DNA from 2 places in the Paraoerskovia marina genome. Region 1 is predicted to be linked to the other one. Evidence: predicted binding sites of a transcription regulator. Region 1 holds the regulator's gene; the other holds the start of a gene.
The links. The regulator HspR, encoded in region 1, represses chaperone genes until heat shock. The targets are predictions, from matches to a motif close to AAGTTGAGTCNNNNNGACTCAACTT.

Region 1 (14,969 bases):
GCGGCAGGCGCGGTAAGCGGCTCCGACGCGTCTCGTCCTCGACCTTGGCCATACCGCGATCGTAGGGAGCGCTCGGAGGAGCTGCGCGGTCAAACCTCCGCTGCCGCCCTGACAGTCACCTGACGAACGAGCGGGCCGTACGCCCGCGGCTCACCACGGAGTCACCACCAGCGTCTCGATCGCGATCGCCGTCGCGGCCTGCGCCCCGAGCCACCAGCGCCACGTGCGGCCGTCGCCCGGCCTCTCGCCGGTGCCCGTGCCGAGCGCGAGCGCCCCGGCGACGGGGACGATCCAGCACGCGAGCGGCAGCCAGACGCGCTCGACCTCACCGCGCTCGAACCCGCCGAACGCGCCGGCGGCCGCCGCGACGATCGCGAGCGCCGCGAGCCACGCCGTCGCAGGGTCGAGCCGTCGCCAGCGAGCCGTCCCGCCGACACCGGCGGGGCCGATCAACGCGCCGAGCAGGACGATGTCGGCGACGAGGAAGTACCCGTACGGTCGCGCGGACGCCTTCCCGTTCGACCACGCCTCGTGCGTCGCGGCGATGCCGTCCCAGAGCCAGAACCCGGCGAGCCCCCAGGCGACCAGGGTGGCCACCACGAGCAGACCGGCGACGACGGTGGGCCACCACCGTCGCGTGACGATCGGGACGGCCAGCACGACGAGTCCCATGTGCAGCAGGCCGTAGCTGAGGAACGGTGCCCACCCGAGGAGCAGCCCGGCCCCGACGACGGCGGCCCAGCGCGCTCGTCCGCGCGACGTCGTGCCGACGGCGAGCAGCGCGGTGCCCCAGGCGAGGACGCCCGCGTAGAAGGCGTCGGCCGACGTCGCGACCCAGATCGCGGACGGCGCGAGGACGACGGCCGGCATCGCCGCGCGCGCGGTCCGCTCCCCCGCGGCACCGCCGAGCAGCCGGATGGTGAGCGCGACGGCGACGACGGCGGAGGTCCCGGCGAGGATCACGAGCGCCGCGGCCCAGCCGGCGCCGCCGAGCCCCACCCGGTCCATCCCGGCGAGCAGCAGGGTGAAGCCCGGCGGGTGCCCGCGGACGTGCACGGGGTAGCTCATCGGGTCGGACTGCAGGGTCGCGAGGAACCCGCTCGGATCGGCGGAGGCCCCGGGCACGGCCGGCAGATAGTCGTTCTCGTTCGTCAGCGGCTCGGTCAGGTCCGACCACCGCACGGAGGCGCCCAGCGCCAGCGTCCACGCGAGAGCGGTCGCCCACCCGACGGCGAGCAGGACGCCCCACCGCAGCGTCCGCGCCAGTCGTGGCCCGCGCCAGAGCACGAGGGCCGCGACACCGACGGCGGCGAGGGTTCCCCACCCGGCCTCGGTGATCCGCAGACCGGCGAAGGGCGGTGCTCCGCCGAGCAGCAGCACCTCGTCCTGGTCCTGGAGCCACCGCCCCCACCACCACACCAGCGGGACCGAGACGGCCCACACGACGGCGGCCAGGAGCGGTGCGTACCGCCTCACCGGCGTTCCTCGAAGAACCCGCGCAGGAGGTCGCCGCACTCCTGCTCACGCACCCCGCCGATCACCTCGACGGTGTGCAGGACGGCGCGGTCGCGCACCAGGTCCCACACGGATCCGGTCGCTCCCGCCTTCGGGTCCCAGGCCCCGAGCACCACCCGGGGGATCCGGGCGAGCGTGATCGCACCCGCGCACATCGCACAGGGCTCGAGCGTCACGATCAACGTGCACCCGTCGAGGCGCCAGCTCCCCAGCGTGGCGGCCGCCTGGCGGATCGCGAGCACCTCGGCGTGAGCGGTCGGGTCCCCGCCCTCCTCGCGCCGGTTGTGCCCCACCCCCAGCAGCGTGCCCTGCGGTCCGACGACGAGCGCACCGACCGGGACGTCGTCGGACGCCAGGGCGTGGGTCGCCTCGTGCAGCGCCAGGCCCATCAGGGCGTCCCAGACCTGGCGGCGCGCGGCGAGCGTCACCGGGGGAAACGTGTCGGCGGCCCAGGGCAGGGAGAGGCCCGGCGCGTCGGGCTCGTTCTCGCTCACCGCCCCAGAGTCTCAGACTCTGGTGCCCCAGGCCCTCTCCCGCGAGACAGCACGACCGAACGAGTCCCTGACGGGTGCCCGACACGGCTCCGAGGGCGTCGGCCGAGTAGGCTCGTCGGTATGCGCGTCCACGTCGTCGACCACCCCCTCGTCGCCCACAAGCTCACAGTCCTGCGAGACGTCAACACCCCGTCACCGAACTTCCGCCAGCTGGTGGACGAGCTCGTGACGCTCCTCGCCTACGAGGCGACCCGGGACGTGAAGACGGAGCCGCACGAGATCGAGACGCCCGTCGCCCCGACCGTGGGCGTCCGGATCGCCGAGCCGATGCCGCTCGTCGTCCCGATCCTGCGCGCAGGCCTCGGGATGCTCGACGGCCTGACCCGGCTGCTCCCGACCGCCGAGGTCGGGTTCCTGGGCATGCAGCGCGACGAGGAGACGCTCGAGGCCGTCACGTACGCCAACCGGCTCCCCGACGACCTCACGGACCGCCACTGCTTCCTCGTCGACCCGATGCTCGCCACGGGCGGGACCCTCGTCGCCGCGATCGACTACCTCCTGGAGCGCGGCGCGCGGCACGTCACCGCCGTCTGCCTCCTGGCCGCCCCCGAGGGCATTGAGGTGCTGAGCACCGCCGTCGGCGACCGCGCCGACGTCGAGCTCGTCGTCGCCGCCGTGGACGAGAAGCTCGACGAGAACGCGTACATCGTCCCGGGCCTCGGCGACGCCGGCGACCGGCTCTACGGCATCGTCTGACCCGCCCGCCCTTTCGGGCATCCCGAAGCATTCGAGCGAGAAGTCTCGAATCTCGGACGAGTTCGCGTTCACCCCTTGGCAGATGCCGTCTCGTGGTGGCATGCTGCCCTCATGACCACACATCGGAGCACAGCGCGCCCCGTCGCGCTGCCCTCGATGTGTATGTGTCTCTGTTGTCAGGCCTGACCCAGCCCTGACCCCGCCGACGCCAGCCGTCGGCACCGCCGAGCCCACCGTGCGCTCGCGACCCCCAACGGAGACATCATGACCACGCTTGCCCCTGTCACCCCGCGCATCAGCCACCAGGACTTCCTCGACCGCCTCGCGTCGATCGGCATCCCCCTCGTCCGCATCTCCGTGGACGAGCGGATCGCGACCGTCGACGGCGTCGAGCACCCCCTCACGCAGCGCGAGGTCGACCTGCTCAACTTCCTGTCCGCGGCCCCCGGCCGCGTCGCCAGCCGCGACGACCTGCTCGCGACCGTCTGGCGCGGCGAGCGGCTCCGCGCCGGCACCCGGACGGTCGACGTCCACGTCGGCCGACTCCGCACCAAGCTCGGCCTCGACGCCGTCCGCACGGTCCGCGGCGTCGGCTACGGGCTCGGGCCCGACGTCCAGGTCGTTCGAGGGACCGGACGTGCCGCTCACCACGGCGGCATCCCTCACCGCGCGGGGACACGCCTGCGCGGATAGTTTCTGCACATGCGCATCGTCATCGCCGGAGGCCACGGGCAGATCGGCCTCCGCCTCACACAAGCACTGATCGAACGCGGCGACGCCGTCGTCAGCCTCGTCCGCTCCGCCTCACAGATCCTCGACGTCACCGACCTCGGCGCCACCGTCGCCATGCTCGACCTCGAGCAGGACGACGCCGCCGAGATCGCCCACGCGCTGAAGGACGCCGACGCCGTCGTCTTTGCCGCCGGTGCCGGGCCGGGCAGCACGATCGCCCGCAAGGACACCGTGGACCGGGCCGGTGCCGTGCTGCTGGCCGACGCCTGCGAGATCGCCGGAGTCCGGCGCTACCTGCTCGTCTCCTCGATGGGCGTCGACTCGGTCCGCGGGGGCAAGACTCCCGACGGCGCCGACGAGACCTTCGTCGCCTACCTGCGCGCCAAGGCGGCGGCCGAGTCCGACCTCGTCGCGCGCGACACCCTCGACCTCACGATCCTCCGCCCGGGTCGACTCACCGACGAGACCGGGACGGGGAAGGTCACACTCGCCGAGAGCGTCGAGCGCGGTGACGTGACGCGCGACGACGTCGCGGTGACCATCGGCGAGATCCTGCACGTCCCCGGGACCGAGGGCAAGACCCTGGAGCTCATCGGCGGCGACGTGCGGATCGACGACGCGGTCTACCGGATCGCCAACCCGAGCTGACGCGCGGCCGTCGCGCCCGGCGCTCCTCCCCCGCGTCGTGCGGCGGCTCTGGCGAACGCCGCGACGACCGTCAGGAGCACGTCTCGATCTTCTCCCACACCCAGGGCAACCAGGGACTCGGGGAGAGGAAGCCCAGTCCCGACGTGAGGAGTTCGTAGTTGGCTCCCCGATGAGACACCAGGTCTCCTTCCTCGTACCCGAACTCGTCCCAAAAGCGGAACGTCCACGCGTCGGCGCACTGCGGGGTCCACGGTTCGAGGACGAGGTCCCCAGACTCCCAGGTCTCCGACCCGTCGGTCCCGGTGACGGTCACGACGGTTCCCTCGGTTCCGACCTTTCCGACCGAGAAGGCCCCGATCTCGCCGGCGGCGACCGTGACGTCCATCGGGCGCGCGGACCCGCCACTGATCGTGAACTGTCCGGCCTCCCCGACAGAGGCTGAGTTGTCGATCGTCACCGAGACATCGACGAGGCGGACACCGACCGGTTCGGGGGCGGGTCGGTCGCCGACCGTCAGTTCGGCCGTCGGGGAGAACGTGCGGCACTCGATCGCCGGGGCCTCGGCGGACGCCGTGCTCCCGCCGCCTCCGAGGGCAGTGCGGTTCAGGCGGAACGACACCCAACGTTCCTCCGACGCGCGCAGCGGCGTCTCGATGGTGAACGTGCCCGACTCGCCGGGTCGAAGCGTCTCGGCGTTCGCGGACTGCACGTAGTCGGCACCCGGGTAGTGCATGGTCATGCGCGTCGCCATCGTCCGCGTCGAGTCGTTGCGGAGCTCCCCGACGTAGATGACGCCGTCGCGCCCGCACTGAGCGGTCACGCTCGTGGTGGTCGACCAGTTCGAGAGTCCCAGATCGCCGGTCGCGTACTCCGCGTCCGTCAGCTCGCCGGTGTCGCCCTGTGCGTCGACCCACCACGTCGAGAGCGTCAGCGCGCCGGGTGCGGCGGAGCTTCCCGTCACACGGACGACGTCGCGCGACTCACCCGGCTCGAGCACGAACCCGTCGAGGGCCACGTCGCCCAGGCGCGGCTCGACGCCGACCTGGAACCCGCTGGCGTTCGTCACCACCGTCGAGAGCGTCAGGTGGCCGGTCGCGGGATCCTCCGACGCCGCCACGTCCGCGACCTCGACGAGCGCACCCGTGGCGCAGTCTGCCGCGTCGACGGACCCGACCGGCGAGGTCAGGGTGAACACCTGGTCCGCAACCTCGATCTCGGTCCGGACGGCGACGTCCCCGGCCGGGTGCCCGGCCCCTTCGTCGAGCGTCAGGCGGACGGCCTCCTCCGAGCCCGCGCCTGCCGTGCCGCTGAGCGCGACGGTGTCGCCGTCGCGCGAGGCGCGATCCGCGGGAGTGAAGGCGAGAGTGGCCGTGCCGTCGACGTCCGTCGTGGACACGAGATCCGTGATCAGGGACGCCGTTCCGTCGGTGCACCGGGCCTCGACCGCACCGAGATCAAGTCCGCTCCAGGGCTCGGCGATCGAGAGCTCGGTCGAGTCGTCGTCCGTCACGGTTCCCTCGAGCGCGGATGCCGCGACGCCGATCTGCACGACCCGCGCGCCGAGCACGGGCGCCCCCGAGGCATCGGCGACGGAGGCGACGGTGAACGTCCCCTCGACCGCGTCACCCGGCCCGAGGTCACCCCAGGTCTGGCACGTCACCGCGTCTCCGTCCGCGGTGCAGTCCCAGGCGCGCGAACCTCCGACGAGTCGCAGCCCGGCCGGCAGGGTGACGTCCACGGCTGCACCGTCGAGAGCGACCTCGCCGACGTTGGCCAGGCTGAGGTCGACGGCTGCCGACCCGGGGTTCGCCATCTCCGACGGCGCGGCCACCAGGACCTCGAGCGCCGCGTCGGCGGTGGGATCCGTGGTCGGATCCGTGGTCGGATCCGTGGTGGGGTCTGTGGTCGGATCAGTCGTCGGATCCGTCGTGGGATCCGTGGTCGGGTCCGTCGTGGGGTCCGTGGTGGGGTCGGTGGTCGGATCCGTCGTCGGATCAGTCGTCGGGTCCGTCGTGGGGTCGGTGGTCGGATCCGTCGTCGGATCGGTGGTCGGATCAGTCGTCGGGTCCGTCGTGGGATCCGTCGTGGGATCCGTCGTCGGATCGGTCGTCGGGTCGGTCGTGGGATCCGTCGTCGGGTCGGTCGTGGGATCCGTCGTGGGATCCGTCGTGGGCTCGGGGCTCGGGCATGCCGACACGGAGTGCTCGGCGAGCGTGTGCTCGACGGAGCTTCCTGCGATCTCGGCCACGACCACGGCGGTGACTGCTCCGCCGTCGTACACGCCGTCCGGCTGGAACGTCAGCTCGGTCGTAGACCCCCCCTCGACCGTGACTGGGCGACTCGTCCGGGCGTCGCTCCCCTCGACGTCGTACTGCAGATGCGCGGCGAGGTCTGCGGACAGTATCGACCGGACCGTCGCTCCCAGGCTGACACCCGCGTCGGTGCAGGCGGTCGCGTACTCGACGTCGACGCGACTCCAGGCCTCCTCGACCTCCACGTACGCGCCGTCGGCCGCATCGGTGACGACGGCACCGCTGCGCGACCCGTCGGCCTGCTCGGCGGTCACGGACCCGGCGATCCGGGTGAACCCGGCGGGCGCCGTCGCTCCGCCCGCGACGCTCGCGAGCAGGACGTCACCGCGCTGGCTCTCGCCCGGTTCGACGGTGCCGCCCGCGGTGCAGGTGACGGTCTCCGTGCCCGACTCGCAGTCCCAGGCGCCGTCACCGCCGACGACGCGCAGGCCGTCCGGCACGTCGACGTCCACCGCGACGTACTCGACCGGCCGGTCGCCCGTGCTCTCCACCGACAGCGGAACCCCGACGGTCCCCGGGTTCTGCAGCGCCACGGTCGGCGACGAGAACGCGCCGGAGACCTCGGCCCCCCAGTACCCCGCGGAGATCGGGTCGAAGTGGTGGTCGCGACGGTCGAGGCCGTCGCCCCAGTACGCGGCGCGGAACTCGTACGTCCCGGCGCGCGTGGCCTGGATGCGGAGTGCCACCGACACCGACGTGTGGGCGTCCACCGTGCCGATCCGGCAGGTGACGGTACGCCCGTCGTCCCCGCCGGGCTCGCCGCAGCGCAGGTCGGCGTCGGTGAGGACCGGGACGCCGAGAGCGGTCCCCGCACTCGAGGTGGCGCCGAGCAGGTCGACCCCGTCCGGGAGCCCGACCTCGAGCATCACCGCGCTCGCCGCGGTGCCCCCGGAGTTCACGGTGTCGATCACGATGTCGGTGGGAGTGCGGGCCGTGAGCTGGGTCGGCGGCGTGAACGACACCGCGAGGCTGGCCGGTGCGACGGGATCGGTCGTCGGGTCCGTCGTGGGTTCTGTCGTCGGGTCCGTCGTGGGCTCGACCGCCGGGTCCGGGTCCGGCGCCGGGGCAGGATCGACGTCGGGTTCGCCGTCGGTGTCGGGCGTCGTCCCAGATCCGGTGCCGCCCGCAGGAGTCGCTGCGTCGGACGACCCCGACGGACCCTCAGGGTCCGGGACGCCCGAACCGTCCGAGTCGAGCGGCTCGGCCGCCCCGTCGACCACGGGGACGTTCGAGGGCGACGTCGGGTCGGGGTCCGCGGCGTCCGTCGCCGCGTCGTCGGGATCGGTCGTCGCGTCGTCCGACGTCGCGGGGTCGTCCGAGTCAGTCGCGACACCGGCGCCGGAGTCCGCGTCGGCCGTGCTCTCGTCGCTCTGCGCGACAAACGTGTCGTCGCCACCGCCGAAGAAGTTTCCTGTGGCTGCCGCGACGGCGAGACCCGCGACCGCGAGGATCCCGACCCCGATCGCGGCAGCCACCAGAGGCGCCCCACTGATCGCCGCCGCGAGACCCGCGAAGGTCCCGGCGCCGGTAGCAGCTCCGCCCGCAGCACCGCCGCCCGCCGCAGCACCACCGGCACCCGTGGCACCGCCCGTGCCGCCCGCGGAACCGCTCCCGGTGGACCCGGCAGCACCAGCCGTACCGGCGGCAGCACCAGCCGCGACGGCTCCTGCGATCGCACCGCCGACCGGGAGCGGTGCCCCGACCAGGCCGAGCGCTCCGAGCCCGAGGACCAGGGGTGCGACGATCCCGCGCATGCCGTGTGCGACGTCGCCGAGCTCGACGACCAGGTCCTGACAGCCGCCGCACGTCTCCAGGTGAGCGTCGACCTTGGCGGTCTCCCGCGCCGACAGACCTCCACGCGCATACGCGCCGAGCAGATCCCCCGTCGCCGCACACGCATCGCCCGGGGGCTCGCTCAGGTGCTGCTGGAGGTAGGCCTGACGCAGCCCCTCACGAGCGCGATACGTCAGTGCCGCGGCCCCGTTGGCGCTGAGGCCGAGCATCGGGGCGAACTGCGCCGGGCTCATCGCCTCGACCTCGGAGTACCAGAGTGCGGCCCGCCACCGCTCGGGCAGCCCCTCGAACGCGCGTGCCACGGTCGTCCGCTCGAACCCCTCGAGCATCGGCTCCTCGGTGGAGGCGAGCGGACCCATCGCGGACTCGAACGTCTCGATCTCGTCCGTGGGCCGCGTCCGCGCGCGCCCCTTGCTGGCGTCGAAGGCGAGTCGGCGGACAACAGTAAAGAGGTAGGCCCGGAACGCCGTGTCCGGGCCTTCACCCTTCTGCAGGACGAGCATCACCTTGGTGAACGCCTCGGAGACGACGTCCTCGGCATCGGCGGAGTTCGGCACGTACTGGCGCGCGACCCCCAGCGCGGCGGCGCTGTGGCGGGCATAGAGTTCGCCGAAGGCAGCCTGGTCGCCACGTCGGGTGCTGGCGATCAGCTCTGCGTCGGCGGGCGCCGTCGTGTCGAGCTGCGTCATCTGCCTACCTGTCGTCTTCGTCGCGCCGGAGCAGGCGCTCCCCTACCATACTCAGTCGCGAAACTGACAGGAACACCCTTCCACCCCACGACGGAGCGGAAAACCGCGCGTACCGCGCAGATTGCGTCGCGTTCTCGCGTCATAGTCGGCACTCTCGTGCGTCTCATCAGTATGGAGAACCCGATGGGGCACCGAATCAGCGACGCCGAGCGCGTGCGGGAGCACTGGCGCAGGCAGTCGCTCTCGACCGTCTGGTTGCGCCCCGGGGACTGGCACCACCCTGCCGTCGACGCACTCGCCGAGGCGCTCGCCGACGGCCGCGACACCAGTGCGGCGGCCGAACGCCTCGGCACCGCGCGCGGCGTCGCGGGAGTGAGCATCGGCGAGACGATCGACGACCTGCTGTGCCTGTACCGCGCCGTCGGCGCCGAGACGGACGTCCTCACCCTCCGCGCCCTGGGCACGGGATGGGCCGAGGGTGCCATCGAACCGGGTGCGTCCGACGCCGTCCGGGACCCTGCGTCGGGACTCGTCAGCGCGGAGTACCTCCGGGTCCGTCTCGGAGAGGCGTACGCCCACGCCGCCGCTCTCGGCCTGGCCGCCGGGACGACGTCGTCCCTCGTCCACGTGGACGTCGCCGTCGGTCACGTCGCGCTCTGGCAGCGCGCCAGCCGCGAGGCGGGGGTCGGGGAGGCGCTGCGCGCGGCGTCGGCCGTCGGTCCTGCCGCATCCATCGGTGACGGGGTCTACGCGATCCTCGTCCCGGCGTCGGAGGCGGCGGCGATCGCCGAGGCGGCGCGCCGCGAGATCGAGTCGGCCACCGAGCGGCTGCACCTCAGTGCCGTCCTGCGGCGTCCGCCGCGGATCAGCATCATCACCCTCCCGGCGACGCTCGCCGAGGCCGAGACGCTCCTGGACGACCTTCGACGCTAGCGGAGACTCGCCGTCGTGCGTCGGTGGCGCCCTACTCCTGCGGAGGCCGCCAGAGCACGAGCGAGCGCGACGACACCTCGCGCCGGCCGCGCCGACCGCGCGGCACGGCGACGGTCTCCCCGCTCGACCCCGTCGCGAAGACGCGGGTGCCCGTCTCGACCCGGGCGTGCAGGGCCTCGACCCGCGCGGCCAAGATCTCGACGCGGCGCTCGAGCTCGAGGATCCGCTTGATGCCGGCGAGGTTGATCCCCTCGTCCTGGCTCAGCCGCTGCACCTCAAGCAGACGCTCGACGTCGCGGTAGGAGTACCGGCGTCCGCGCCCCACCGTCCGGCGGGGCGAGACGAGGCCGAGGCGGTCGTACTGCCGAAGGGTCTGGGCGTGCATGCCCGCCAGCTCGGCCGCCTGCGAGATCGCCAGCAACGGTGCGTCCGGGTCGATCCTCACGACGTCGCTCCCTCCTCGGGCCTCCGCCCGCCTCTGTCCTGCCTCCGTGTGCCTAGCTGCCGGCCCTCTCGGCCAGGCCTTCACGGACATCCTCGTCGCCGGTCGCCTGCGCGAGCGCCTCGACCGCCTTCTTGGCGTCCTTCGACAGCTTCTGCGGAACCGCGACCTGCACGGTCACGAGCATGTCACCCGTGCCCTTTGGCGTCACGACCCCACGGCCCTTGACGCGCAGCACCTTGCCGGACGAGGTGCCGTGCGGGATCTTCAACTTGACGGAGCCGCCGTCGAACGTCGGGACCTGCACGGTGGCGCCGAGCGCCGCCTCGACGAAGGAGATCGGCAGCGTCATCCTCAGGTTCCGGCCCTCCATCGTGAAGACCGGGTGCGGAGTCACCGAGACGGTGATGTCGAGGTCTCCGGCGGGACCGCCGCCCGTCCCGGGCTGGCCCTTGCCGCGCAGGCGGATCTTCTGCCCGTCCTTGACCCCGGCGGGGAACTTCGCGTTGACCTTGCGGCCGTTGACGTTCAGCGAGAGCGTCGTGCCCTCGACCGCCTGACGGAAGTCGATCGTCGTCGACGCCTGGACGTCGCGGCCCTTCTGCGCCGGGTTCGGCCGGAAGCCGGCCTGGCCTCCGCCGCCGTAGCCGCCGCCGAACATCGAGCCGAGGATGTCCTCGAACCCACCGGCACCCGCGCCGCCACCCGACGTCGAGTAGCGCTGACGCGTCCCGCCGCCGAACATCGAGCCGAACATGTCCTCGAACCCGGCCGAGGAGCCGCCCGGGCCGCCTGCTGCGAAGCGAGGACCGCCACCGGCCATCGCGCGCAGGCCGTCGTACTGCTGGCGCTGCTCCTTGTCGGAGAGGACGGCGTAGGCCTCGCCGATCTCCTTGAACTTCTGCTCCGCCTTGTCGTCACCCGGGTTGTGGTCCGGGTGATACGTGCGGGCAAGCTTGCGGTAGGCCTTCTTGATCGCGGCGTCGTCGGCGTCCTTCGGGACACCGAGCGCTGCGTAGAAGTCTTTCTCGATCCAGTCCTGACCGGTCACGGCGCCTCCTTTCCTCGGTCATGCTCTCTACGTTCGTCCGTGGGCCCGACCGGGCCCACCACCTGCTCGGCCGAGCAGGCGGCCCGCCCTCAGGACCGGGGTCGAGGGGCGGACCGCATGCTCGGCGCGGTGAAGCGGGTGCTACTCGGGCCCGACGACGGACACGCGGGCCGCGCGGACCACACGCTCCCCGATCCGGTACCCGGGCTCGATCACGATGTTGACCGTCGAGGACGTCGCCTCGGGGTCGGTCGAGTGCATGAGTGCCTCGTGGAGGTTGGGGTCGAACTCGTCCCCGACCGCGCCGAACCGCTCGATCTCGAACTTGGCGAGCGCGCCGTCCAGCTTGTCGCTGATCGCGACGAACGGACCGGTGAGCTCGCCGTGCTGGCGCGCCCGCTCGATGTCGTCGAGCACCGGGAGCAGCCCGGCCAGGACGTCCTGGACGCCCTGGGTCCGTGCCGCCGCGTTGTCACGCACCGCACGATTGCGGTAGTTCGTGAAGCTCGCACGCTCGCGCTGGAGGGCGTCGAGGTGCTCCGCGGCCTCAGCCTTCGCGGCCAGCACGGCGGCGTCCTCGGACGCCTCCTCGCTGGGCTCGAAGTCGAGTGCCTCCAAGGGGTCGCCCTCGGGGGCGTCCCCCGCGGACGCCGCCTGCTCGGCGGCGTCCGCGGGCTGTGCCGACTCGTCCTCGGGACGCTCGTTCTCGGGGGTGGTGTCGTCAGCGGACGTCACTTGCGGTCACCCTCGGTGTCGTCGTCCACGACCTCGGCGTCGACGATGTCCTCGTCGTTCTCCGGGGTCTCGGTGCCCTGGTCGCCCGCGGCAGTCTGCTCACCGGCAGCCTGCTCCTGCGCGTAGAGCGCCTCGCCGATCTTCTGCGACGACGTCATGAGCTTCTCGTTCGCCGACTTCACGGCCTCGAAGTCCTCGCCCTCGAGCGCGGTCTTCACGGCGGCGATGTCTGCCTCGACCTCGGTCACGACCTCGTCGGAGAGCTTCTCCTTGTTGTCGTTGACCAGCTTCTCGGTCGAGTACGCGAACGACTCGGCCTGGTTGCGGGTCTCCGCCTCCTCACGACGCGCCTTGTCCTCGGCGGCGTGCTCCTCGGCCTCCTTCACCATGCGGTCGATGTCCTCCTTGGGGAGGGCCGACCCGCCGGTGATCGTCATCGACTGCTCCTGGCCGGTGCCACGGTCCTTGGCGGACACGTGCACGATGCCGTTCGCGTCGATGTCGAAGGTGACCTCGATCTGCGGCAGACCGCGCGGCGCCGGCGCGATGCCGGTGAGCTCGAACGTGCCGAGCGGCTTGTTGTCGCGGGCGAACTCGCGCTCACCCTGGAAGACCTGGATGAGGACCGACGGCTGGTTGTCCTCGGCGGTCGAGAAGACCTCGCTGCGCTTGGTCGGGATCGCCGTGTTGCGCTCGATGAGCTTGGTCATCACGCCGCCCTTGGTCTCGATGCCGAGGGAGAGCGGGGTGACGTCGATGAGCAGGACGTCCTTGCGGTCACCGGAGATGACACCGGCCTGCAGGGCGGCGCCGACGGCGACGACCTCGTCCGGGTTGACGCCCTTGTTGGGCTCCTTGCCACCGGTGAGCTCCTTGACGACGTCGGTCACGGCCGGCATACGCGTCGAACCACCGACGAGCACGATGTGGTCGATGTCGTTGACCGAGATGCCCGCGTCACGGATGACGGCGTGGAACGGCGACTTGGTCCGGTCGATCAGGTCCTGCGTCATCTGCTGGAACTGCGCACGCGTGAGCTTCTCGTCCAGGTGGATCGGGCCGTTCTCCGACATGGAGAGGTACTGCATCGAGATGTTGGTGCTGGTCGCGGACGACAGCTCCTTCTTGGCCTGCTCGGCCGCCTCGCGCAGACGCTGCAGCGCGATCTTGTCCTTGGACAGGTCGACGCCCGAGTTGTTCTTCACCTGCTTGATGAGGTGCTCCACGATGCGCTGGTCCCAGTCGTCACCACCGAGGCGGTTGTCACCGGAGGTCGCGCGGACCTGGATGGTCGAGAACTCGTCCTCGTCCTTGCCCACCTCGAGGAGGGAGACGTCGAACGTTCCGCCACCGAGGTCGAAGACGAGGATGAGCTCGTCCTCCTTGCCGCGCTCAAGGCCGTAGGCCAGAGCAGCCGCGGTGGGCTCGTTGACGATACGCGTGACGTTGAGGCCTGCGATCTGTCCGGCGTCCTTGGTGGCCTGACGCTCGGCGTCGTTGAAGTAGGCCGGGACGGTGATGACGGCGTCGGTGACGGCCTCGCCCAGGTACTCCTCGGCGTCGCGCTTCAGCTTGCCGAGGATGCGAGCGGAGATCTCCTGCGCCGAGTACTGCTTGTCGTCGATCTCGACCGACCAGTCGGTGCCCATGTGGCGCTTGACCGACGAGATGGTGCGGTCGACGTTGGTGACGGCCTGACGCTTGGCCACCTCACCGACGAGCACCTCGCCCGACTTGGAGAACGCCACGACGGACGGGGTGGTGCGGGCGCCTTCGGCGTTCGCGATGACGGTGGGCTCGCCACCCTCGAGGGTGGAGACCACCGAGTTGGTGGTTCCGAGGTCGATTCCTACTGCACGTGCCATGGTCAATCCTCCGTTTGCTTCGGGTGCAGGGCCCGCGGGCGGTCGTGCACGGAGAACCGTGCGACACCCCGAACGGGCTGGTTGAGTCTGCTGCACTCAAGGTAAGCCTGCCTCGCTCGGCATTGCAAGCGCTGGAGTCCAATCTTGAGTCTATCTGGCTCAACTCTGCACGCGACCTACATATTCCCGGGCCGAACGCGCGATCCAGAGCCTGATGATTGTAGTTTCGCGTTACAGATGGCGAATTTCGCGTTAAGGTGTCGGCAAGTTGGCGAGTTTCGCGTTTGCGTGTCGGTACGGGAGGATCTGCTCGTGCCCAACAGCGACGTCGAGGTCCGGTATCGGACCCGAACCCTGGACGACGTCATCACAACCCTCGATGCGGTGGATGCCCAACGGATCGCGGCCGGCTCCCCAGTCCGAGAGTTCCCTGTGTACATGGGCAGGGCGAACTACTCCGGGTACTTCTGGTCGGCCACGATGCGCGACCACGTCGTCTACGAGAGCCTCCTCGAACAGTCGTGGCTCTGGCTTGCAGACTTCGCCCCCGAGATCACATGCATCGCGGCTCAACCGATGTACGTGCGCGGGCCTGATGGCGACCGCTTCCGCACTCGCGTCCCCGACTTCTTGTGCCTCACCTCGAGTGGCTCCGTGCGCGTGGTCGACGTGAAACCTGCGCCGATGCTCAAGAAGTCTGAGGTGACCAGTTCTCTGGCTTGGATGGCCGATTTGTGCAGTGCGCGTGGCTGGGAGTACGACGTGTGGACCGGGCCAGACCCCGTGGTTCTACGCAACGTTCGTTGGATCGCCGCGGCTCGAAGTCCGCAGGCGCTGGAGATTCTCGATGCTAGAAGCACAGTCCGCTCGGCCCGCGGCGGAGCCACCTTCGCTGACCTTGAGTCCCGTCTCATCTCCACGGGCTGCAGGTCCCCTCGCTTGGAGATCCTGGGAGCGCTGTGGCTCGGATTGCTGAGCGCTGACCTCCGTGTCCCGCTTGCCC
Region 2 (14,969 bases), 830 kb from region 1:
GCGCAGGACGCGGTGGCAGGGGACGAACAGCGCGGCGGCGTTCATCGCGCAAGCCCCGGCGGCCGCGCGGACCGCCGCCGGACGCCCCGACCGCTCGGCGTACTCGGTGTACGTCACGGGTGCACCGGGCTCGACGTCGCGCAGCGTCTCCCAGGCGGCCTCGCGGAAGGGGCCCGAGACCTGCACGACGGCGACCCGGCCCGGTGCGGCGATGTCGCCCGCGTAGTACGCGCGGACGGCGGAGACGGCATGCCCGACGGCGGGATCGTCCTCCCGCGCTGGCCGGACCTCGGCTGGGCGCAGGGTCGGGTGGATCAGCGCGACGAGGGAGCCGACGTCGTCGGTCCATCCGGAGGCGAGGACGGCGCCGTCGGCGCGCGTGACGACGCTGAACGGTCCGTCCGGGGTGTCGAGGGTGCAGGCGGTGGCGGCGGCGGTGGTCATCAGAAGGCCTTCCGGGTCGGGGTGCGCCAGAGGTGGAGCGCGGCGTAGGAGCGCCACGGCGACCAGTGCGCGGTGGATTCGGGGGTGAGCGGCAGCAGCCCGAGCGCACTGGCGCCTGCGGCCAGGGCGACGTCGCGGGGGAGCAGGACGTCGGGGTCGCCGAGGACGCGCATCGCGACGTAGTCGGCCGTCCACGGCCCGATCCCGGGCTGGGCGAGCAGGGCGGCACGCAGCTCGGCAGGATCCTCGGCGGGTCCGACGACAAGCGATCCGTCGGCCAGTGCGCCCGCGACGGCGACGACGGACTCGATCCGTCGCCGTGGGCCCCGGAGGTGGTCGCGGCCGTGCTCGGCGATCGCGGCGGCCGTCGGGAACTGCCGGGCCGGCCTCGGCGCGGTGTCGGGCGCGTCGCGTGCTGCGGGTGGGTCGAGCGGCGCACCCAGCTCGGCGAGGCGGCCGAGGTGCGTGCGTGCAGCGGCGACACTAATCTGCTGGCCGACCATCGCGCGGATCACGATCTCGTGCGGGTCGACCGCGCCGGGTACGCGGATCCCGGGCACGGCGGCCACGCGCGGTGCGAGGGCGGGGTCGGCGGCGAGCACGGCGTCGACCGCCGCGGGGTCGGCGTCCAGGTCGAAGAGTCGGCGCAGGCGCGCGACGGCGACCGGGAGGTCGGCCAGCGAGGTGAGCGCGAGCCGTACGCTGAACCGACCGTCCCAGCGCGCCGTCGCGAGCCCGTCGCCGTGGGGCAGGGCGAGAGCCCGGCTGTACTCCCACGGCCCGCCGGGCTTGCCGACGACCGTCTCGACGCCGTCGACGGCGCGCGCCGCCAGGAAGCCGAACACCCCGTCGTCGTACGGCTCGCGGACGGGGAGGTTCAGGGTGAGGTTCGTCCCGCCGTCGTGCCGCCCGGGTGATTCCGCACGACGGCGCGTCGCGCGCAGCGCCGTCGGCGTGAGCCCGTACACCTCGGCGACGGTGTCGTTGAACTGTCGAATGCTGCCGAATCCGGCGGCGAACGCGACGTCGGCGAGAGGGAGGTCAGTGCCAGTGACAAGGGCGCGGGCGGTCTGCGCGCGGGCGGCACGCGCGAGTGCGAGGGGTCCGGCGCCGAGCTCGGCGTGCAGGAGCCGGCCCAGGTGGCGCTCGGAGTACCCGAGGCGTGCGGCGAGGCCGCCGACGCCGTCCCGGTCGACGACGCCGTCGGTGATCAGCCGCATCGCACGGGCGGCGACGTCGTGGGTGATGTTCCAGTCGGGCGTGCCGGGGACGGCCTCCGGCAGGCATCGCCTGCAGGCGCGGTAGCCCGCCTCGTGCGCGGCGGCGGAGGTGCGGTAGAAGGTGACGTTCTCCGGCCTCGGTGTCCGCGCCGGGCAGGAGGGGCGGCAGTAGATGCCGGTGCTGCGCACGGCGGTGATGAACTGACCGTCGAACCGGCGGTCGCGCGCGGCGATGGCGCGGTAGCGCTCGTCGAACGACGTCGGTACGCCGGTGGTCTGGATGGTCACGGCTCCATCGTGTGCCCCTGAGCGGTGCGGGCGCTAGCGGGAATCGGACCTCGCCGTGACCGAGTGGCCGATCCAGGGTTGAGCGGAATAGACTCAACTTTGTCGAGGTTGACGCCACCAGACGGTCTCGCGCATCCAGCCGAGACTCCCTGCGACGAAAGCGAGTACTCATGGACGCAAAGTTCACCACCATGTCCCAGCAGGCGATCGGCGACGCGATCCAGAGTGCGTCGGCCGCCCAGAACCCCCAGCTCGAGCCCGTCCATCTCTTGGGGTCGTTGCTCGCGCAGGACACCGGTGTGGCCCGCGGACTGCTCGACGCCGTCGGCGCGGACACGCAGGCGATCGGCCAGAAGGTGCGCGCCCAGCTCGTCGCGCTCCCGGCCGCGAGCGGGTCGGCGGTCGCGCAGCCGACGGCGTCCCGCGGCACCTCTGCCGCACTGGACCTCGCGCAGAAGGAGGCTGAGGCCCTCGGTGACGAGTACGTCTCCACCGAGCACCTCCTGATCGGCCTGGCGGCCGGTTCGTCCCCGGCGGCGCAGATCCTGGCGGACGCCGGCGCGTCGGCGGACTCGCTGCGCTCCGCGCTGCCGTCGGTCCGCGGCAACGGGCGGGTGACCAGCCCCAACCCCGAAGGGACGTACAAGGCGCTGGAGCAGTACGGGCTCGACCTGACCGCCCGTGCGCGGGAGGGCCGTCTCGACCCGGTGATCGGCCGCGACGCCGAGATCCGCCGCGTCGTCCAGGTGCTCAGCCGCCGGACCAAGAACAACCCCGTCCTGATCGGTGACCCGGGCGTCGGCAAGACCGCCGTCGTCGAGGGGCTGGCCCAGCGCATCGTCGCGGGCGACGTCCCGACGTCGCTCCAGGGCAAGAGGCTGATCTCGCTCGACCTGGCGGCGATGGTCGCGGGTGCCAAGTACCGCGGCGAGTTCGAGGAGCGTCTGAAGGCGGTGCTGGAGGAGATCACGGCGTCCGACGGCGAGGTGGTCACCTTCATCGACGAGCTCCACACCGTCGTCGGGGCAGGCGCCGGTGGTGAGGGCGCGATGGACGCGGGCAACATGCTCAAGCCCATGCTCGCGCGCGGCGAGCTACGCCTCGTCGGTGCGACCACCCTCGACGAGTACCGCGAGCACGTGGAGAAGGACCCCGCGCTGGAGCGCCGTTTCCAGCAGGTCTACGTCGGCGAGCCGACCGTCGAGGACACCGTCGCGATCCTGCGCGGCCTCAAGGAGCGGTACGAGGCGCACCACAAGGTGACGATCGCCGACTCCGCGCTCGTGGCCGCCGCGGCACTCTCCGACCGCTACATCACCAGCCGCCAGCTGCCCGACAAGGCCATCGACCTCGTCGACGAGGCCGCGTCCCGCCTGCGGATGGAGATGGACTCCTCGCCGATCGAGATCGACGAGCTCCAGCGTGCCGTCACGCGCCTGGAGATGGAGGAGGTCGTCCTCAAGGAGTCCGACGACGACGCCTCGGTCGACCGTCTCGAGAAGCTGCGCGCCGACCTCGCGGACCGTCGCGAGGAGCTCGCGGGGCTGACGGCCCGGTGGGAGCAGGAGAAGGCGGGGCACAACCGCATCGGTGAGCTGCGTGCGCGGATCGACGAGCTCCGCACCGAGGCCGAGCGGTTCCAGCGCGAGAACGACCTGGAGAGCGCCGCACGCCTGCTGTACGGCGAGATTCCCCAGGTCGAGCGTCAGCTCGCCGAGGCTGAGCACGAGGAGGCCACCAAGGACGCGAGCGAGGCGCAGGACCCGATGGTCGCCGAGAAGGTCGGCGCCGACGAGATCGCGGAGGTCGTCTCGTCCTGGACCGGCATCCCCGCCGGGCGCATGCTCCAGGGCGAGTCCGAGAAGCTCCTGCACATGGAGGACGTGATCGCCGACCGGCTGATCGGTCAGCGGGCCGCCGTCGCCTCCGTCTCGGACGCGGTGCGGCGCTCGCGGGCCGGCGTGGCCGACCCTGACCGCCCCACGGGATCGTTCCTGTTCCTCGGGCCCACCGGGGTCGGCAAGACCGAGCTCGCCAAGTCGCTCGCCGACTTCCTGTTCGACGACGAGCGCGCCATGGTGCGCATCGACATGTCCGAGTACGCGGAGAAGCACTCCGTGGCACGGCTCGTCGGCGCGCCCCCGGGGTACGTCGGGTACGAGGAGGGTGGCCAGCTCACCGAGGCCGTGCGGCGTCGTCCGTACTCCGTGGTGCTCCTCGACGAGGTCGAGAAGGCCCACCCCGAGGTGTTCGACATCCTGCTCCAGGTGCTCGACGACGGCCGTCTGACCGACGGTCAGGGCCGCACGGTGGACTTCCGTAACGTCATCCTCGTGCTGACCTCGAACCTCGGATCGCAGTTCCTCGTGGACCCGACCCTGGACGAGAGCGTCAAGCGGGAGTCCGTCATGACCGCGGTCCGTGCCTCGTTCAAGCCGGAGTTCCTCAACCGGCTCGACGACGTCGTGATCTTCGACCCGCTGAACATCACCGAGCTCGGTCGGATCGTCGAGATCCAGGTGTCGGCGCTCGCAGCACGGCTGGCCGACCGCCGGATCACGCTCGACGTCACCGACGACGCGCGGGAATGGCTCGCGCTCGAGGGGTTCGACCCCGCCTACGGTGCGCGGCCGCTGCGTCGCCTGGTGCAGCGCGAGATCGGCGACCGGCTCGCACGGCTCCTGCTCGCCGGCCAGGTCCCGGACGGGTCGACGGTCCGTGTCGACCGTCCGTCCGACGGCGACGAGCCCGGTCTGGCGCTCAGCGTCGTCTGATCTCGGGCGTGGTCAGCACCGGCCGGCCACGCTGCGCCGTCGAGCACGCGGTGATGTGTCTCCTCCCTCGCGGGTCGGGAGACATCACCGCGTGCTCGGCGTGTCTCCGGCACCGGCGCAGTACGTCATTCTCCGGTAGCACGCAACCGGGAGAAAAGTCAACATCTCAACAGGCGAAACGTTCCGACCCTCCATAGCGTGAGTCGTGGCGGTCCGGTGATCACACCGGGTCATAGCGGCAATCCGGGGGTCGAGGATGAGTTCTGAGCACCTGCCTGTGCAGCACACGCGCCACCGCGCGTGGCTCTCCATCGGGGTCGTCGCGCTCCTCGTGAGCGGCACTGCGGCCGTCGACGCGGGTGCCGGCGCGCCCGTCGTCGAGATCCCGGGGGTTCCGGCCGCGCACTCCACGCCCGAGGCGGAGGCAGTCTTCGCGTCGGCGGCCGAGCGCCGCGAGCACGGTCGGGAGATCGCTGCCGAGATCGAGCGCCAGGAAGAGCTGGAGGAGATCCAGCGCGCCGCTGCCGAGAAGGCGGAAACCGAGGCAGAAGCGAAGGCTGCGGCAGAGACGAAGGCGAAGGAGAAGGCTGCGGCGAAGAAGAAGGCTCAGGCGGACGCTGCCGCCGAGAAGGCGGCTGCCGCGCAGGAGAGCGACGACGGACCGTCGAACGGCAACTCTGGCAAGGAGTCGGCGTCGGAGCAGGGGTCCGAGCCGAAGGATGACCTGAGCTCCGGCCCTCCCCGTCGGGGTTCGACGGGCGCGGCGGTCGTCGCGGTCCAGCAGCGGCTCCAGGCCCACGGCTGGAACCTCTACGCGGACGGGGACTTCGGGGCGGGCACGGACGCCGCGCTGCGCCAGTTTCAGGCCGCGTACGGGTTGTCTGCCGACGGCGTCGCCGGTTCGGCCACGATGGCGGCGCTGAACCAGGCACCCCGTGCTCGTGCATCGACGGGTTCGTCGGGGGGCTCGTCGGGCGGTTCGGCGAACTCGGGAGGCTCCCCGTCGTCCGGGTCCACGTCGTCGTCCGCGCCGGCGACGGAACCCGCTGCCCCGTCAGCACCGTCGGGCGGGATCGTGCAGCAGACCAACTGGTACCGGGCCCAGGCAGGGTGCGGACCCGTGAGCTCGAACGGCGCGCTGAGCGCCGCGGCGCAGGGCCACGTGAACGACATGGCGGCCAACGGCTACTTCTCGCACACCAGCCTGGACGGACGGACGTTCGACCAGCGGATCCGCGCGGCCGGGTACTCGGCCCCGGGCGGCGAGAACCTGGCCCGCGGCCAGACGAGCGCGACCCAGGTGATGAAGGAGTGGATGGCGAGCGCGGGTCACCGGGCCAACATCGTGAACTGCTCGTTCCGGACGATCGGTGTGGGGCAGACGGGCGTCTACTGGGCGCAGGAGTTCGGCTACTAGGGTGCTGCCCGCGATCGTCTCGCACCTACCGGATGGTCGCTTTCTCGTGGCGACGGGGTAGGTTGGTCGCGATATCGTCACAAACGACGCGTCAGTCTCAACTCGTCGCGCACCGGTCATGTGTCGCGAAGGAGTTCGATGTCGGAGGTCGCGCCCGTGCGCGGGTATGCGAAGGGTCGGCGCAAGCGCCTCGAGATCATCGAAGCAGCCACAGGTCTCTTCGGGGAGGTGGGCTACCGCGCGGCGTCTCTGCGGGAGATCTCCTCGCGCGTCGGTATCTCGCACCCGGGGCTCCTGCACCACTTCCCGACCAAGGAGACGCTGCTCGCGGCGGTGCTCGAGCACCGGGACGAGCTCGACGAGGTCCGGCTCGCGGAGGACCGGTCGGAGGGGGTCGGGTTCTTCGCCGCCCTCGTCCAGATGGTCCAGCGGAACCAGTCGCAGCCGGGGATGATCGAGCTCTACGCGATGCTCTCGATCGAGGCGACCGTTCCCGATCACCCGGCGCACGCCTACTTCCAGCAGCGGTACCAGAGCCTGATCGAGCGGATCTCCGAGGAGCTCGCCCGGATGGTCGACGACGACCGCCTGCCCGCGTCGACCGACATGGGAGCGACAGCGCGTTCGATCGTCGCGCTGATGGACGGGCTCCAGGTGCAGTGGTTGATGGACCGTGACCGCCCCGACGAGCGTGTCGACATGGCCGCGGCGCTGCGCGCACACCTGTGGCTCCTGGGCCGCGTCGAGGTCTGAACGACGACCCCGCTCCCGTGGTCGTCCCGAAAATCGTCTGAGAGGCTGTCATGTTCCCTGTCGTCCCGCTCCCGCTGTCCGTCACCGAGGCCGACGGTTCCTTCGTGCTGTCGGACGCGACGCCCGTCGTCGTCACGGACCCTCTGGCCGCGGCCATGGCGCACGTGTTCGCCGACGACCTCGCCGTCGAGACGGGTCTGCGTCTCGACGTGACGTCCGGGTCCGGCGCCGTGCACGCCGGCGCGATCGTGTGCGAGGTGGCGGTCGACGACCCCGAGCTCGCGGCCCTCGGGGTTCCGCAGGGTGTCCGGGCGGACGGGCGGGCCGCCGTGAGCGAGTCCTACGCACTCGCGGTCACCGACGACGGTGTGCGTGTGCGCGGGCGCGGAGCCGAGGGTGTGCTCCGGGGCCTCACGGTGCTGCGCCAGCTGCTGGTCGCCGCCCCTGCGGACCCTGAGACGGGTGCGCGCACCCTGGGGGCCGTCCGCGTCGTCGACTCCCCGCGCTACGCCTGGCGCGGGCTCTCGTTCGACGTCGTGCGGACCTTCCACGACGTCGCGACCGTCCGCCGGGTGATCGACCTGCTCGCGATGCACCGGATGAACGTGCTGCACCTGCACCTGACGGACGACCAGGGCTGGCGGATCGAGGTCCCGGCACGTCCGGCGCTGACCGAGGTCGGTGCCCGCGGCGCGGTGGGGGACCGGCGCGGAGGCTTCTACACCGTCGAGGACCTGCGGGGCCTCGTCCGGTACGCCGCCGCCCGGCGGGTCGCGATCGTCCCCGAGATCGACGTGCCAGGGCACTCGGCGGCGATGCTCGCCGCCTACCCCGAGCTCCTCGGGGATCGACCCGCCACCGCGGGGGAGCGTGCCGACGGGGAGGCAGGACAATCGACCCTCGACCCCGACCTCGAGGCCACGTGGGCCGTGCTCTCAGACGTCCTCGACACGGTCGTCGACGTCTTCCCGTCCCGGTACGTCCACATCGGTGGTGACGAGGCGGTCGGGATGCCCGACGACGTCCACGCAGCCTTCGTGACCCGCTTCGCCTCCGAGGTCGTGGCCCGCGGGCGGCGCGTGGTCGGTTGGCAGGAGGCGTCCCGCGGGCTTCTGGGTCCGGATGCGCTCGCCCAGCACTGGATCGACTTCGTGCCTACGGACGGGACGACGGTGGACCGCAGCCAGTTCGACCACGTCGACCCGGCACTGCTCGACGTGCTGGTCGAGATGTTCTCCAAGGCGCCGGCCGACGTCGGGCGCACGCTGGACCAGGGCACCCGGGCGATCGTCTCGCCGACGGCGCACGCCTATCTCGACCGCCAGTACTCGGCACCCTCGGACGACCCGGCGCAGGAGGCGGACCGCGCACGGCTCGGACTTCCTGCCTACGCCCCCGGCACCGTGGAGGACTTCTACTCCTGGGAGCCGTCGACGGCCGTCCACGCACTGCCCGCCGAGGCCGTCGCCGGCGTCGAGGCGGCGATCTGGTGCGAGTCGGTCACCGACGCGCGGGACCTCGACCTGTTGCTCCTGCCGAGGCTCGCCGGCCTGGCCGAACGGGCCTGGTCGCCCGCCGGGGCGTCGTCGTACGCCGACCACGCGACCCGCGTCGCGGCGGTCGCCCCTGCCTGGGAGACGCGCGGGCACGACTGGTTCAGGGCCCTGTAGCGGAGGGGCCTGCGTCGACACCCTGACCAGGGTGCAGGCCTCCACGGGGTAAGCACGGGCGCTGCGTCGCGTCATCGGCCAGGAGGGTTCGCAAAAGTTCACCGCCCGTACTTTGCAAGGACGGTGGCCTAAAGCGTTACGATGGCCCGAGGAGGCACGGTCTGCCCGGTCGTGCCGGACGCGTCACCGACACCGAGGACGGCACATGACCCGGTCGCAGCAGGTAACAACGCAGAGCGCGCGTGCGGCGGTCGTGCTCGCCGCGGGCCACGACGAGCAGTCCCGCGCGCTCCTGACCCACCCGCTCGGTGACTCGACGGTCGTCGAGCTCGCGCTCGTCAACGTCCGCAAGGTCATCCCGGCCGACCGGATCGTCGTCGTCATCTCACCCGACGAGACAGAGATTCCAGGCCTTCTGGGCGACGACCTCACGTACGTCACGCAGCTCAGCCCCCGGGGGACCGGCGACGCCGCCCTCGCCGCACGAACCGCGATCGGGCATGCGCTCGGCGACCAGGCGGGCGACGCCGCCGTGCTGGTCACCTACGCGGACACGCCTCTCCTGCGCGCCCAGTCGCTGCGGGGCCTGCTCACCCGCCACACGCTGACCGGCGCCGACCTCTCGCTCCTGACCGCCGTCGTCGAGAACCCCGAGCCCGGGTACGGCCGCATCGAGCGCACCACCGACCATGCGATCAGCGCCATCCTCGAGCAGGAGGACCGCACCGCGACCGAGGGTCGGCTCACCGAGGTCAACGTCGGCGCCTACGTCGCCGCCCCGGGGCTGCTGTTCTCGCAGATCGAGGCGCTGGCGGCCGAGGGCGAGCACCGCCTCACCGAGGTCGCGCGTCGCGTGATCGGCGCCGACCGGAAGATCTCCAGCTACCGCATCTACGACACCGACGAGGTGCGCGGCGTCAACTCGGAGGACGAGCTCGCGGAGGCGGCCGACGTCGTCCTCAAGCGGCTCTTCATCCCCAAGAAGAACACCGACACCAAGATCGTCTTCGGCACCGGCGGGTGGCGCGCCGTCATCGGCGAGGGCTACACGCTCGCGAACGTCCGTCGCCTGTGCCAGGCCGTCGCGAACGAGGTCGTGCGCCAGGGACTCGAGACCAACGGCGTCGTCATCGGCGGCGACCGCCGCTTCCTCTCGCGCGAGTCGGCCGAGGCCGCAGCCGAGGTGTTCGCCGGGAACAACATCCCCGTCACGCTCCTGCCCGACGACGTCCCGACACCGCTCGTGACGTTCGCCGCCCCGTACCTCGACGCGGCCTACGGCATCATCATCACGTCGTCGCACAACCCGCCGGAGTGGAACGGCATGAAGGTGTTCCGCCGCGACGGGTCGCTGCCGCTGGACGAGGAGACCGACCGCTATCAGGACGAGGCCAACGCTCTGTCCGTGGACGACGTCATCACCCTCGACATCGACCTGGCGCGCCGTACCGGCATGATCACGGACCGCGTGCTCACCGAGCCCTACGTGGACGCGATCGAGAAGATCGTCGACGTCGAGTCCGTGCGGGGCTCGGACCTGCGCGTGATCGTCGACCCGATGTACGGCACCAGCCAGGGCACGCTCGGCACGATCCTCAACGACATGCGCGTGCGCGCCGAGTTCATCCACGCCGCGCACAACCCGCTGTTCGGCGGGATCGCGCCGGCCCCGGACCTGCAGCGACTGTCCACGCTGATCTCGATGATCGAGTCGGGCGGCGGTCGCTACGACCTCGGCATGGCGACCGACGGCGACTCCGACCGGATCGGCATCGTCGACGAGACCGGCGAGTACATCTCGAGCAACGACCTCCTGCTCCTCCTCTACTGGTACCTGCACGAGGTCCGCGGCGAGAAGGGCGGCGTCGTCCGCAACCTCGCGACCACGCACCTGCTCGACCGGCTCGCCGCGCACTTCGGCGAGGAGTCGTTCGAGTGCCGCGTCGGCTTCAAGCACGTCACCGCCGGGATGGACAAGATCGGAGCCGTCCTCGGCGGCGAGTCGTCGGGCGGTCTGACGATCCGCGGCTGGATCCTCGGCAAGGACGGCATCTTCGCGTGCGCGCTCGTGGTCGAGATGCTGGCCCGCACGGGCAAGCGGATCTCCGAGCTGCGCGAGATGATCTACGAGATCACCGGCCGCCTCTACACGCTCGAGGCCGGGGTCCCCGCCACCCCTGAGATGCGGATCGCGGTGCCGCGCCGTCTCGAGGCCGAGCCCCTGACGCACATCGGCGAGTACCCGGTGGTCAGCGTCTCGCACCTCGACGGCACCAAGATCCTGCTGGAGAACGACAACTGGGCCCTGCTGCGCTTCTCCGGCACCGAGCCGGTGCTGCGGATGTTCGTCGAGGCCGACTCGCCGGAGAAGGCGACCGAGCTGCTCGACTGGCTCAAGACCTTCGTCACCGCCGGCATCTGACCCGTACTCGCCGAGCACGCCCCGAACTGAGAGACAGGAACCACCCCCGATGCGCTACGGCCATTTCGACACCGACCGCGACGAGTACGTCATCGACCGACCGGACGTCCCGGTCTCGTGGACGAACTACCTGGGCACGAAGGACTTCTGTACCGTCCTGTCTCACAACGGCGGCGGGTACTCGTACTACAAGTCCTCCCAGTACGGGCGGATCTCCCGCTTCCGTCCCAACGGGGTCCCGCTGGACCGACCGGGCCACTACGTCTACCTGCGCGACGACGCCGACGGCGACTTCTGGTCCGTCTCCTGGCAGCCGGTCGGCAAGCCGCTGAAGGCCGACGGTCACGAGGACGGGGCCGAGTACACCACGCGCCACGGACTCGGGTACTCGACGTTCGAGGCGAAGTACAAGGGCATCGAGGCCGAGCAGACCATCGTCATCCCGCTGGACGACGACGTCGAGCTCTGGGACGTGAAGGTCACCAACACCTCGGACGAGGTACGGACGCTGACCGTCGGGTCGTACGTGGAGTTCAGCTTCCACACGATCACGATCGACAACCAGAACCTGCAGATGTCGCTCTACGCGTCCGGCTCCTCGTACGAGGACGGGATCATCGAGTACGACTTCTACTACGAGCCCTGGACGCACCACTACTTCGCCTCCAGCGAGACACCGTCGTCCTACGACTCCCTGCGCGACAACTTCATCGGCTCCTACCGGTCGGAGTCGAACCCGATCGCGATCGAGCGCGGCGAGGGGTCGAACAAGTCCGGGACCACGCAGAACCACTGCGGCTCGCTGCAGCACAAGATCACGCTGCAGCCGGGGGAGACCAAGCGCGTCGTCTACCTGCTGGGCTACGGCTCGCGGGACGAGGCCGGGCGCGCCATGCAGGCCAAGTACGCCGACCTCGCGACGGTCGACGCCGAGCGCGCCCGCCTGCGCAAGCACTGGACCGACAAGCAGGACAAGCTCCGCATCCGCACGCCCCACGAGGGCATGAACACGATGATCAACACCTGGACGCTGCTCCAGGCGGAGACCTGCGTCGTGTGGTCGCGGTTCGCGTCGTTCGTCGAGGTCGGCGGTCGTGCGGGCCTGGGATACCGGGACACCGCCCAGGACGTCATGAGCGTCATCCACTCCAACCCGACCAAGACGCACCAGCGCATCGTCGAGCTCCTGCGGGCGCAGACCGAGGCCGGGTACGGGCTGCACCTGTTCGACCCGAAGGCGTTCGACCCGGACGCCCCGAAGCTCCCGGACGTCCCCTCGCCGACGATCGTGCCGACGCCGAGCACCGCGGACCTGATCCACGGCCTCGAGGACACCTGCTCGGACGACCACCTGTGGCTCGTGCCGTCGGTCGTGGAGTACGTCAAGGAGACCGGGCGGCTCGACTTCCTCGACGAGGAGATCCCGTTCGCCGAGGGCACCCCCGCCACGGTGTACGAGCACCTCAAGCGGGCGCTCGACTTCTCCACGGAGCAGGTCGGTGAGAACGGCGTCGCGCTCGGGCTCCGCGCCGACTGGAACGACTGCCTCAACCTCGGTGGCGGGCAGACGGCGCTCGTGACCTTCCTGCACGCCTGGGCCATCCGCGCGTTCCTCGAGATCGCGCGCCCGCTGGGCCGGACCGAGGACGTCGAGAAGTACGAGGCGGAGCTGGCCCGGATCACCGCCGTCGCCGACCGTGAGCTGTGGGACGGCAAGTGGTGGGTCCGCGGCTACACCCGCGACGGCGTCAAGGTCGGCTCGAACGAGAACAAGCAGGGCAAGATCTTCCTCGAGCACCAGGCATGGCCCGTCATCGCCGGGATCACCAGCCAGGAGCGCGGTGAGCAGTCGATGGACTCCGTCCGTGAGCTGCTCGGCTCCGAGTACGGCAACCACCTCGCCTGGCCGGCGTTCACGGAGATCGACGACACCGTCGGCTTCCTGACGCGCGTCTACCCGGGTATCAAGGAGAACGCGTCGATCTTCAGCCACCCGAACGCGTGGCCGATCATCGCCGAGGCCATGCTCGGACGAGGCGACGAGGCCGTCGCTTTCTACGACTCGATCCTGCCGTACAACCAGAACGACAACATCGAGGTCCGTGGAGCCGAGCCGTACGCCTACGTGCAGTTCCTCTACGGCCGCGACCACGAGGACTTCGGCAAGGCACAGAACCCGTGGCTCACCGGGACCGCCGGGTGGATGTACACGGCCGCGACCAAGTACATCCTCGGCATCCGCCTCGCGCTCGACGGCCTGATCGTCGACCCCGCGATCCCGAAGGACTGGGACGGGTTCGAGGTGCGTCGTGAGTGGCGCGGCGCCGTCTACGAGATCGAGGTCAAGAACCCCGACCACGTCTCGAAGGGCGTCGCCTCGGTGACGATCGACGGCGTCGACCACCCGGCCGACCTGCCGATCCCCGCGCAGCCTGAGGGCGCCGAGGTGAAGGTCGTCGTCACCCTGGGCTGAACCCCACCTCGACGGGACGACGCAGACCCGTTCGTTCCGCTGCGCTCCCCCGGATCCACGGTGCGATACCCGTTGGAACCGGGGGAGTGCTGCATGCCAGGATCATGCGTCGTGAGAGCACGGGGGGCTGGTCAATGGCAGGCACCAGCATCGACGACGCGTTCATCGACGAGGTGAAGGTTGACCTCGGCACGGTGCTCGCCGACCCGCTCGACGGCCCCGGCGTGCGGCCCGGCACCTTCGCCGAGGCCGTCGACCAGCATGTCGCGGCGATGAACGTGCTCGCTCGCCGCGACGAGGGACTCCTCCGCCTGCTCGTCTCAGGCCTCTTCGTCGGCGCGGGGATGCTCTTCCTCGCCCTCCTCGGCCGCGAGGCACAAGAGGTGTCCGACGGTCGGGGTTCCGTCGCGGGGCTCGTGCCGTTCGTGGTGCTTCTCGTGCTGCTCGCCGGCGGATGGTTGGCCTACCGCCGTCGCTGGACCGCGGTGCGCCGGGCGCGCGGTCGGTGGGCACGGTCGCTGCACCTCCCGGGCGTGCAGGACCTTCCCGCGGGTGATCCGGCGGCGGACGCGTCGAGCCCGTTCCGGACGCGCCGCTGGCCGGACGCGGAGGTCGTCTCCTCCACGTCCCGGGACGGGTGGAAGATCGACCCCATGAGCCCGGGCCAGCTCGCGCGACTCGTCGTGTATCCGTTCGCGGCGATCTTCGGCGCCGTGCTGCTCGCGGCCGCGGCCGAGGGCGGCTTGACCGACTGGCGGGGCGCTCTCGCCCCGGGGCTCCTGCTCCTCGCCACCGCGAGCGGGTCCGTTCGGTACTGGCGCCGGTTCGTCGACGCCCAGCGCGTGCGCGAGCTGATTGCCGACGACGTGGTCCGGTGGCGTGCATGGCGCTCGGTGCACGGGATCGGCGCGCTTCCCGTCGTGCGCCCGGGGAGCGTGTGCTGGCCGCTTGCGACCCTCCCGCTGGTCCTCGTCGCCGTTCCCGGCATCGTCACGTCGTCGGTGCTCGTGCTGGTGATCTCGGCGCCGGTGGTCCTGGTGCCGTGGGTCGTCCTGGTCGTCACCCACCGTCGTCGTGCGGCGTCACGCGCGTCGCGTCGTGCCGCGGACCTGGCTGCGACGGGTGCTGCGGAGCTGGTCGACCTCGTGCCCGACGACGTCGCACCTCTCGGTCCGACGACGGCCCCTCCCGGGGAGGTGACGGTCGCCGCCGTCGGTGACTGCCTTGTCCTCCGTCCCGCGGGGGCTTCCGCGGACCTGACCGTGCCCGGTGCCGAGGTCGCAGCTGTCGTCCTCGGCGTTCCCCGCCTGATGAGGCCGCGGCAGGTGTGGCTGATGCTCGCGGACGGGTCGCAGATCTGTGGCACGACGTACCGCCCTGCCGGGCTCCGCCAGGTCGCACGCGCGCTGGCGGTCCCCACCCTCTGAGCATCGGCCTGGCGACGGCCCGGATGCCCACCGAGGTCCTCGCCGAGGCTGCGGAGGTATTCGCGGTGCCGTAGCGCGCGA

Region 2: clpB (ATP-dependent chaperone ClpB) is a predicted target of HspR. The motif match lies at 2,028-2,052, and genes of this name have one in related genera.

What each region holds. Positions count from the first base shown of each region.
Region 1 is NZ_LT629776.1:869,793-884,761, reverse strand. Features, by position in the region: gene BLU20_RS03930 (molybdopterin-dependent oxidoreductase) at 1-52, opposite strand, end outside; gene BLU20_RS03925 (hypothetical protein) at 151-1,476, opposite strand; gene BLU20_RS03920 (nucleoside deaminase) at 1,473-1,904, opposite strand; gene upp (uracil phosphoribosyltransferase) at 2,130-2,765, shown strand; gene BLU20_RS03910 (winged helix-turn-helix domain-containing protein) at 3,030-3,458, shown strand; gene BLU20_RS03905 (SDR family oxidoreductase) at 3,468-4,145, shown strand; gene BLU20_RS03900 (sigma-70 family RNA polymerase sigma factor) at 4,216-8,940, opposite strand; gene BLU20_RS03895 (hypothetical protein) at 9,124-9,873, shown strand; gene BLU20_RS03890 (heat shock protein transcriptional repressor HspR) at 9,905-10,312, opposite strand; gene BLU20_RS03885 (DnaJ C-terminal domain-containing protein) at 10,371-11,366, opposite strand; gene grpE (nucleotide exchange factor GrpE) at 11,508-12,101, opposite strand; gene dnaK (molecular chaperone DnaK) at 12,098-13,966, opposite strand; gene BLU20_RS03870 (TnsA-like heteromeric transposase endonuclease subunit) at 14,279-14,969, shown strand, end outside.
Region 2 is NZ_LT629776.1:36,006-50,974, reverse strand. Features, by position in the region: gene BLU20_RS00220 (methylated-DNA--[protein]-cysteine S-methyltransferase) at 1-444, opposite strand, end outside; gene BLU20_RS00215 (AlkA N-terminal domain-containing protein) at 444-1,952, opposite strand; gene clpB (ATP-dependent chaperone ClpB) at 2,123-4,726, shown strand; gene BLU20_RS13855 (CAP domain-containing protein) at 4,983-6,143, shown strand; gene BLU20_RS00200 (TetR/AcrR family transcriptional regulator) at 6,282-6,896, shown strand; gene BLU20_RS00195 (beta-N-acetylhexosaminidase) at 6,947-8,566, shown strand; gene BLU20_RS00190 (NTP transferase domain-containing protein) at 8,772-10,988, shown strand; gene BLU20_RS00185 (GH36-type glycosyl hydrolase domain-containing protein) at 11,038-13,461, shown strand; gene BLU20_RS00180 (hypothetical protein) at 13,596-14,888, shown strand.